Regions from separate parts of the Streptomyces sp. NPDC056628 genome, predicted to be linked through region 2. Evidence: riboswitches for the same ligand, from Rfam matches in the RefSeq annotation. Region 2 holds a riboswitch; each other region holds the start of a gene.
What was found. Region 2 has a riboswitch for cyclic di-AMP ahead of ACFRAC_RS33360 (peptidoglycan DD-metalloendopeptidase family protein). Riboswitches for the same ligand answer to the same signal wherever they lie in the genome.

Region 1 (3,229 bases), on a different contig from region 2:
ACCGCCCTCGGCAAGATCGAGGCCGAGGTGGGGCAGGTGTACGCGGCCGTCGACCAGGACGGAGTCGAGGGGCTCACGCTCATCGAGCCGGGTTATCTGATGCCCCACCCCACGCTGCCGGCGGTGCGGGTGCGGCATCGCGACGACCTGTGGTGCGAGCCGATCAGCAAGGTGCTGCTGCGCCATCCGACGCTGTCGGACGACGAGTTGGCGGTGACGGCCCGCGCGGTGGTGGGCTCGCTGGCGACGGTCACCATGTCGGGGCCGGGCACCGTCGAACTCCAGCCATGCGGCATCACGAAGGCGACGGGCCTCGCGCTCGCCGCCGAGCATCTCGGCCTGGGTCCGCACGAGACCATCGCCTTCGGGGACATGCCCAACGACATCCCCATGTTCGACTGGGCCGCCCACGGGGTGGCGATGGCCAACGCGCATCCCGAACTCAAGTCGGTCGCGGACGAGATCACCTTGTCCAACGAGGACGACGGCATCGCCGTCGTCCTCGAGAGACTGTTCGCCCGCAGCCTGGCCGAGTTCCCCTACTAGAGGATCCCTGCCGCAAGTTCCCCTACTGGAGGGGGAGAGCCGGCACGGCTCAGTAGGGGCCGTTCACGTTGTCGATCGAGCCGTAGCGAGCGGCCGCGTAGTTGCAGGCGGCCGTGATGTTCGCGACCGGGTCGAACGGGTCGTACGCGGTGCCCGGCACGTGGTACGTCGCGAAGGTGGGGTCGATGACCTGGAGGAGACCCTTGGACGGGGTGCCCGCGATCGCGTTGGAGTCCCAGTTGTTGATGGCGGCCGGGTTGCCCGACGACTCACGCATGATGTTGCGGTGGATGCCCTCGTAGGAACCGGGGATCCCCTTCTGCGCCATGATGTCGAGCGCCTCGCGGATCCAGCCGTCGAGGTTGTCGGCGTACGTCTTCGCGGAGGCCTGGGTGGCCTGGGCGACGGCGGACTCCTTGACGGGGGCGGACGCCGTGCTCGCCTTCGACGGCTCGGCCTTCTTCGTGCTCCGGACCTTCAGGTCGACACCCGGGTGGATCAGCCGGGGGTCGTCGCCGATGGCCTTGCGGTTGTCCTTGTAGAGCTGCCGCCAGCCGCCCTGGGCGTCGTAGCGGTCGGCGATCCCGTACAGGGTGTCGCCCTTCTTGGTGGTGTAGCTGACGGAGCCGACCGTGGCCACGGTGGGGGCCTTGGCGGGCTCGGCGGCGCTCGCGGTGGTCGCGCCCAGCAGGGGGAGCGCGAGAGCGGCGGTACCGGCTCCGGCGGCGATGACGCGCCGGGCGAACGGGCTGGTACGGGTGCGGCGGTGCTGGCCTCGGGACATGGCGCTGTTTCCTCTCCGGCGCCTGCGAGGTGAGCTGTCGGGTTCGGGCGGGAGATGCCCGGCCACGCCGCCGTAGGACGACGTGACTTCACCCCTAGCCGTCCCGGCGCGCCATCGAGGCGTGCGGTACGGCGACTTACCTGGGTCCCCCGCTCCTGCCGTGCGAGTGCGTTGTGTAGGTGGATGACTCGGGCGGCGGCAGGATTCGGCGTCCGCCCGACAGAGCGGGAACGTATGCGACAGCACATGTGTGGAACAAGTGCCGCAAGCACCTGACGTGCTAGTTGACCATGGTCTGAGGCGTATGAGGCGCTTGATCCTTTGCGGTTGCCAATTCTCAACTCGCTTTTGTGGCAAGGGGTCGACGGGCTCCGGCGGCGGAGGGGCCGATCTGGGGCCGCGTGACCCAACTCACGGCGATCACAACAGCGGCAAATCGGGCAATGATTCCAACTACCCTGTTATTGCCTACACGTGGAAAGCTCACCGTCAACGCGCCCATCTGCCCCTTGAGTCCGGAGAGTCCGTTTTGTGGGTGTGGAGCAAAAGGTGCGAAAGGGTGGCGACGCGCCCGGGGTGCCGGCGCGCAGGAACCTCGCCCTTCGTGTCGGTCGTTGAGGAGGCGTGGAGGCGTCCGGAGGGCGGGTCGGGGTAGACGGGGGCGGGGGTGTCGCGCGGGCCCGCGGTGCATCCCTCGAAGAGTCGAACGCAGTTTCGGTTCGGGAAAGGATGGGGGAGTGGGCGGCTACACACAGTGACGCGCCGATAAAACGATGAATGTCCGTCCTTATCGGGTGATCAAAAAACATACCGACCGTGAACCGATGTCGCCCGTGGTGGACGGGTGGGCGGCATCGGTGATCGAAACGTGACCGGATACGCTGACTTGAGTGATGGCAGCGACCTATCGACAAACCGTGTAACCAGCCGAAAGACACCAGCAGACAGGAGACCCCTCGTGACCGTCGTCGGGCCGTTCGGGCTGAGCGTGCGGGACCAGGCTCTGGAAGCCGATGTCCAGGCCGGATTGGCGGCTGTCGAGGAGGGACTGCTCGAAGCCACCAAGAGTGAGGTCCCCTTCATCACCGGAGCCGCCCAGCACCTGGTGCGGGCGGGCGGGAAGCGCTTCCGGCCGCTGCTGGTGATGCTCGCCGCGCGCTTCGGGGACCCGTATGCCCCGGGGATCGTGCCGTCGGCCGTGGTGGTGGAGCTGACCCATCTGGCGACGCTGTACCACGACGACGTGATGGACGAGGCCGAGGTCCGGCGCGGTGTCGACAGCGCGAACACCCGCTGGGGGAACTCCGTCGCGGTCCTCACCGGCGACTTCCTCTTCGCGCGCGCCTCGCACATCCTGGCCGACCTCGGGCCCGAGGCGGTGCGGGTGCAGGCGGAGGCGTTCGAGCGGCTGGTCACGGGCCAGATCCTGGAGACGGCCGGGCCGCAGGACGGCCGGGACCCCGTGGAGCACTACCTCGACGTGCTGAGCGGCAAGACCGGGTCGCTGGTGGCGGTCTCCTGCCGCTTCGGGGCGATGATGTCGGGCGCCGACGAGACCATGGTCGACGTGCTCACCCAGTACGGGGAGCGGCTCGGCGTCGCCTTCCAGCTCGCGGACGACGTCCTGGACATCGCGAGCGACTCCCACGAGTCCGGGAAGACGCCCGGCACCGATCTGCGCGAGGGCATCCCGACCCTGCCGGTGCTGCGGCTGCGGGAGCGCGCGGAGCGTCTGGGGCTGCCCGAGGACATCGCCCTGTGCGAGCTGCTGGACTCCGACCTGAGCGACGACGCCCGGCTCGCCGAGGCGCTGGCCGCCCTGCGTGAGCACCCGGCGCTGGAGCACGCCCGGCGGGACACGGTCCGCTACGCGGAGGACGCGCGCGCCGCGCTGGCGCC
Region 2 (3,229 bases):
GGCGGTCCTGGACGGTCTTCAGGGACCACAGGTCGAGCACCGGGCAGCCGTAGCGGTCGGCGATGGCGCGTACGTGCCCGTTGTAGGTGGCGATCTTGCCGCGCAGGTGCTTCAGCACGGGCACGCCACGGGTGTCGAAGCCCGTCGTCACCATCACGGTGCCCGCGGCCGAGGCGAGCCGGGCGACGGCCCGTTCGAACCGTTCGGCCACTTCGTCGGGGTCGGTGCCGGGCCGCAGGATGTCGTTGCCGCCCGCGCAGAACGACACGAGGTCCGGGGCGAATTCGACGGCCTTGGGGACCTGTTCCGCCACGATCTGGTCGAGCAGTCTGCCGCGCACGGCGAGGTTCGTGTACCGGAAGTCGCCCTCGGGCCGCCGGTCGGCCAGAAGGACCGCGAACCGGTCGGCCCAGCCGACGAACGCCCCGTCGGGGCCGGGGTCGCCGACGCCCTCGGTGAAGCTGTCCCCCACCGCGACGTACGACCCGATCACTGCTCTGCTGTCACTCTTCGAATCGTCTGTCACGTCGGGACATGATTCACCTTCCGATGTGACCTACGCGACCGTAGGAAGAGGTTGACGAACGGTGAGATAAGCCACTGCCAAAGCCTTCACCAAAGCCGGAATACGGCTCCTGGCCGGGACGTTGAGCGCCGAAACGCGACCCGTGCCCGCCCGGGACGGGCCGAAGGCCGGACCCCGGGGATCGGGGTCCGGCCTTCGGCTGCGTGTCAGGCAGGTGGTGCGCGTGCGTGTCAGGCAGGTGGTGCGCGCCGTGCGGTGGGGCGGTCAGCCGATGGCGACGCCCTTGGAGCGGAGGTAGGCCACCGGGTCCACGTCCGAGCCGTAGTCGGGCGTGGTGCGGATCTCGAAGTGCAGGTGGGGGCCGGTCACGTTGCCGGTCGCGCCGGAGAGGCCGATCTGCTGGCCCGCGGTCACCGTCTGGCCGCTGGAGACGGACAGCGAGGACAGGTGGGCGTACTGGGCGTAGTAGCCGTCGGCGAGCCGGATGACGACCTGGTTGCCGTACGCGCCGCCCCAGCCGGCGGAGACGACGGTGCCGGCGCCGACCGCCTTCAGGGGCGTGCCGGTGGCGGCGGAGAAGTCCACGCCGGTGTGGTAGCCGCTGGACCACATGCTGCCGGCGACCTTGTAGGAGGTGCCGACGGCGGCGGCGGACACCGGGGCGGTGAAGCCGTTGACGGTGCTCGCCTCGTCGGCGCTCTGCGCGGCCGTGGCGGCCTTCTTCGGCGCGGCGGCCTTCTTCGGCGCTGCGGGCTTCGCGGACGGCTCGGACGGGGAGGAGGACGGGGCCGACGCCTTGGGTGCGGCGGTCGCGGCGTTCTTGCCGATCGAGAGCTTCAGACCCGGGTGGATGAGCGACGGGTCGGCGCCGACGGCCTCGCGGTTGTCGGCGTAGAGCTTCTTCCAGCCGCCGCGGACGTCCTGCTCGTCGGCGATCTTCGCCAGGTAGTCGCCGCGCTTCACCTCGTAGGTGCGCGTCTTCTGGGCGGAGGTCTTCTGCGCCGGGGCCTTCTCGGCGGCGACCTGGACGGACTGGACCGCCTTCTCCGGGACGGACTGGCCGGTCGCGGCGTGGGCGCCGGTGGCCCCGATCAGCGGAAGCGCGAGAGCGGCGCCACCGGTTCCGGCGACGGCGATCGTCCGGGTGAAGCGCAGGGACTTGGGACGGCGATGCTTACCCTTGGCGGGCATGGCGAATTCCTCTCCGGCGCCTGCGAGGTGAGCTGTCGGGTGCGGGCTGGAGATGCCCGGCCGCGTCGGGACGCGGCTTGACCCCAAGCCTGTTCCGGGACCGGAACAGGCGATGTACCTGTGGGTCCCCCGCTCCTGCCGTGGACGGGTGAGTGTGCGCGGATTCCGGTCGGCGGCAGGATTCGGCGTCCGTCCGGATTGGTGGTGAACGTAAGCGAGAAAGACGCATGGGAACAAGTGAGGGGTTCCGACCGAATGCGCTCGTCTTGATCCCTTACGGGATTCACCGGTCACACTCCGTGTATTTCGAAGAGGTCGCCACCCTCGAATTCCCATAAGCGGCAGGCCGATTACGTGGACATGACGGGCGACGCACCGTCACGGATATGACGCTCCTCACGTGACGTCGCTCCAGGTTTCCTTATTTCAGAACGAGTTGGAATGAAGGCATCAATTCGGACAGAAAGCCTAGATGTGACGTCAACGGATATCCGGCACATCGAACCTTCGGCGCGAATCCGACCTGAATCCCAGAGGGAATCACCTCGCATCGGATGCGAATCGGGATAAAACATCCGTCATCGATGATGACATACGGCGACTTGCCCGTTTCAGGTCATTACTCCCCAGCTGTCGCCTGTGGACAACTGATTGGCGCGCACAGTCATGTCGTATCGTCAGAAGCGCACCTCGCCGGCCTCACCGCCGAGCCGCGCCGGCGGGGCCCACCGGGAGGAGCCCCCGTGACGCAGCAGATCCCGTCGACCGAGCCCGAACTGGCCGGTGTGCGCAACTTCCGCGACGTGGGCGGTCTGCCCACCGTGGACGGACGACGGGTGCGCCACGGCGTGCTGTTCCGCAGCGGCCACCTCGCCCACGCCACCCCTGAGGACGCCGCCTTCCTCGACTCGCTGGGGCTGCACACGATCTTCGACTTCCGCAACGCGGCGGACCAGAAGCTGGAGGGCCCCGACGTCGAGCTGCCGGGTGTCCGCAATGTGAACCTGCCGCTGTCCGACCCCGCGGACGGCGCGGAGTTCTGGAAGATGGTCCGCGACGGCGACCTCGACCAGTTGCGGGAGATCCTGGCGGACGGCAAGGGCGCGGCCCGGATGATCGCCTCCTACCGCTCCATCGTCACGGAGCGCACCGGCGAGCACTCACGGGTGCTGCACTCCCTGGTGGAGGACAGCGTCCCGGCGCTGATGCACTGCGCGGCCGGCAAGGACCGCGCCGGCCTGTCCATCGCGGTGACACTGCTCGCCGTCGGCGTCGAGCGGGAGGCGATCGTCGCCGACTATCTGAAGTCCAACGAGAAGCACCGCCGCTACAAGGTGCGGCGCGGCAGCAGCGCCCCCTCGGCGTACTCGCCCGAGGTCATGGAGCTGCTGAGCCCTCTCTTCGACGCACGGGCGGAGTACCTGAAGGCCGCCTTCGACACGATCGACGAGACGTGGGGCGACGTCGACACCTACCTGGAGCAGGGTCTGCGGCTCACCCCCGAGGCGCGGG
Region 3 (3,229 bases), on a different contig from region 2:
CCTTGATGGTGGCCGCTTTCAGACCGCGGAAGTCGGGGTGCTGGCCGACCTTGGTGGCGATCACGACGTCGTCCCGGTTGCCGCGGGCCCTGAGCCAGTTGCCGATGACGGTCTCGGACTCACCGCCCACGTTGCCCTCGACCCACGCCGAGTACGAGTCGGCCGTGTCGATGAAGTTGCCGCCCGCCGCGGTGTAGGCGTCGAGGACGGCGAAGGAGTTTGCCTCGTCGGCGGTCCACCCGAAGACGTTGCCGCCCAGGCAGAGCGGGAAGACCTCGAGGCTGGAGGAGCCGAGCTTGCGCAATGAAGTCATGTAAGTCATCAACGACGGCGGCGGTACCGGCGATTCCGCTTCGGAGATGAATTCCGTGTGAAAGGGGCGATCCGGCGCACCGAGGACCGGCAGCCCTGACGTCGGGGGGTCGTCGTCAGGACCGCCGGGGATCAGGCGGGGAGGGTGCTCAGGGGGTGAGGCCCTTGCCGCGCAGCCAGGCCAGCGGGTCGATGCCGTTCGCGCTGCCGTCGGGGTGCACCTCGAGGTGCAGGTGGGCGCCGGTCACGTTGCCCGTGGCGCCGACGCGGCCGATGACGTCACCGGTGTTGACCTTCTGGCCGACGCTGACGCTGATCGAGGACTGGTGGGCGAACCAGATCTCGGTACCGTCGTCGAGGGTGAGCTCGGTCTTGTAGCCGTAGGAGCCGTCCCAGCCGGCGAAGGTGATCGTGCCGGAGTGGACGGCCTTGATCAGGGTGCCGGTCGGCGCGGCGAAGTCGAGGCCCGTGTGGTGCCCGGACGACCAGTAGGCGCCGGCCTCGCCGAAGGTCGAGGTGAGGGTGTACGAGGAGGTCGGCAGCGTGTACTGCTTGGCCAGCTCGGCGAGACGCTCGGCCTCGGCCTTCTTGCGGGCCTCCTGCTCGGCGGCGGCCTTCGCGGCGGCGGCCTTGTCCTTGGCCTCCTTCTCCGCCTTGGCGGCCGCCTCGGCGACCTCCTTCTCGGCGGCGGCGACGGCGGCCGCGGCGGCCTTGCTGTCGACCTGGTCCTGCTGGAACTCGGCCTGGGCGATGATCCGGCTGCGCAGCGCCTCACCGGCGTCGGAGCCGCTCCGGGCGGTCTCCTCGCCGGTCTCGCCCATGGTGCTGAGGGCGGTGGCGGTGTCGCCCGCGGCGGAGTCGTCGTCGGAGATCAGGGGCAGGTCGGGAAGGGTGATGGCGACCGGCGGCTTGCCGCTCTGCGCGGTGGCCATGCCGCCCGCGCCGACGGCCGCTATGACGCCGACACCGAGAACCGTGGAGCTGCGGGCGAGTCCCCCGCCGCGCTGCTTGGAGACGCGGTGCCTGCCGCGCACGGGGCGGAGGGATTCCGCGGTCGGGTTCCACTCCTCGAAGGGGCCGTCGTCGGTGCGGTCGTAGCCGAAGGTGTCGGCGGGGCGCTGACCGGGTACGAACGGGGCATGCGGAGCAGGACGGTTCGACGCCACGTGGGCGTACTCCTTTCCTTCCTTCTCGCCTACCGGGTTAGCTGACGGGTTCGGAGCAGGAAGGTCTCCTACGCGCGTATACGTGCCGTGATGTCACGGTGGTATCCGCGCGATTCACCCCAAGGTGGTGGTTCCCCGGTTCCTTCGCAGGATTCGGCGCGTGCGCACGGAGCCGCCTCTTGTGACGGCTGGGACGACCGCGCTGCGTTATCGAACGTTAATAGACGCGGGGTACGGATTCCAAGCCGTTCCACTTGATCATTAACGTTTTCCGGCGGGACTTACGGGTCACGAGCGGGCTAAATCGGGCGAGTTGCTCTCGTCGGTTCGTCCGCCCGTTTCTGATGGTGTGTCAGTCGTTATGCGGAGGGGATTCGTTCACTCACCGTCCGTGAGAGACGTCAGGGGCGGCGTACGGCCAGGAGGGCCAGGTCGTCCGCCATGCCGCCCCCGGAGTGACGGCGTGCCTGGGCCGCCAGCGTCCCGAGCAGCGCGGCCGGTTCGCGCAGCGCGTCGGCCCGCCCCGCCAGAGCCTGCTCGGGGTCGTAGAACCGGCCTGTGCGGTCGCGTGCCTCCGACAGCCCGTCGGTGTAGAGCAGCAGCGTCGCACCGCTCGGGAACTCGGCCTCGTCGGCCCGGTCGGGCCAGGTGCCGAGCCCGCCCATGCCGAGCGGCAGCGCGGGGTCGCTCGCGGGCAGCGGCCGCACGGCTCCGTCGGCGTACAGCAGCAGCGGCGGGGGGTGCCCCCGGTTGACGACACGCACCTTCGGAGCGCCGTGCGGCAGTTCTGCGAGGACGGCGGTGGTGAAGCCCTCGCGGGGGTCCCCTCCGTCGCTCCGGCTGCTCGCGCGTGCCAGGGCCCGCTCCAGCCGCTGCGCGACCGCCTCCAGGGTGTTCTCCTGCTCGGCGGCCTCCTGGAAGGCCCCGATCACGGCGGCGACGGCGCCGACCGCGCCGAGGCCCTTGCCGCGCACGTCGCCCACGATCACCCGGACGCCGTGCGGGGTGTCCTGCACGGCGTACAGGTCACCGCCGATGGAGGCGTCCTCCTGGGCCGCCTCGTAGCGCGCGGCCACCTGGAACCCGCCGACCCGTTCGGCCGGTTCGGGCAGGAGGGCGCGCTGGACGGCCTCCGCGACCCGGCGGGCGGAGGCCAGGCGTTCGCCGCTGCGGCGGACGAGGACGTTGATGACGACGGCGAGGGCGGAGACGACGACCACGGTGACCAGTTCGGTGACCGCCCCCACCGTCTCCAGGCCGCCGACGGTGAACCGCACGACGAGCAGCGCGCAGACGGCGGCGGCCCCGGTGCACACCGTGCCGCGCAGCGAGTAGAGGGGGGCGGCGACGAGAGGCGCGGCGGTGAGGAAGGGGGCGCCGGAGAACGCGAGGGGGGCGGCGAAGTCGTAGGCCAGTCCGGCCGCGATCAGCAGGGCGGGCAGCGCCCGCACCGACCGGCGCACGTACGAGATTCGCCCTTCCTCCACCTGACCAGGGTTGCCGAAGCGGTGGCGGCGGGCGAGCGGGGTCGTCCGACCGGGGGGACATGGCCGGGAGACAGGGCCGGGAACGGGCCCGGAAAACACTCAGGGCCGGAACTGATGAGTTCCGGCCCTGAGCCTTCAGTAGCGGGGACAGGATTTGAACCTGCGACCTCTGGGTTATGAGCCCAGCGAGCTACCGAGCTGCTCCACCCCGCGTCGTTGTGTCCATAGTACGCCATCTTCGGGACCCGCCGTACACGCCCTTGC

Region 1: linked by a shared signal. The riboswitch ahead of ACFRAC_RS18385 (transglycosylase SLT domain-containing protein) and the one ahead of ACFRAC_RS33360 (peptidoglycan DD-metalloendopeptidase family protein) in region 2 are both predicted to bind cyclic di-AMP.
Region 3: linked by a shared signal. The riboswitch ahead of ACFRAC_RS30725 (M23 family metallopeptidase) and the one ahead of ACFRAC_RS33360 (peptidoglycan DD-metalloendopeptidase family protein) in region 2 are both predicted to bind cyclic di-AMP.

What each region holds. Positions count from the first base shown of each region.
Region 1 covers NZ_JBHTWG010000013.1:88,492-91,720, reverse strand. The annotation lists gene ACFRAC_RS18390 (HAD family hydrolase) at 1-546, shown strand, start outside; gene ACFRAC_RS18385 (transglycosylase SLT domain-containing protein) at 596-1,330, opposite strand; cyclic di-AMP (ydaO/yuaA leader) riboswitch at 1,335-1,511, opposite strand; gene ACFRAC_RS18380 (polyprenyl synthetase family protein) at 2,289-3,229, shown strand, end outside.
Region 2 covers NZ_JBHTWG010000047.1:24,776-28,004, reverse strand. The annotation lists gene ACFRAC_RS33365 (SGNH/GDSL hydrolase family protein) at 1-493, opposite strand, end outside; gene ACFRAC_RS33360 (peptidoglycan DD-metalloendopeptidase family protein) at 791-1,717, opposite strand; cyclic di-AMP (ydaO/yuaA leader) riboswitch at 1,722-1,878, opposite strand; gene ACFRAC_RS33355 (tyrosine-protein phosphatase) at 2,461-3,229, shown strand, end outside.
Region 3 covers NZ_JBHTWG010000037.1:41,871-45,099, reverse strand. The annotation lists gene ACFRAC_RS30730 (aldo/keto reductase) at 1-313, opposite strand, end outside; gene ACFRAC_RS30725 (M23 family metallopeptidase) at 462-1,478, opposite strand; cyclic di-AMP (ydaO/yuaA leader) riboswitch at 1,490-1,647, opposite strand; gene ACFRAC_RS30720 (PP2C family protein-serine/threonine phosphatase) at 1,880-3,064, opposite strand; tRNA gene ACFRAC_RS30715 (tRNA-Met) at 3,105-3,178, opposite strand.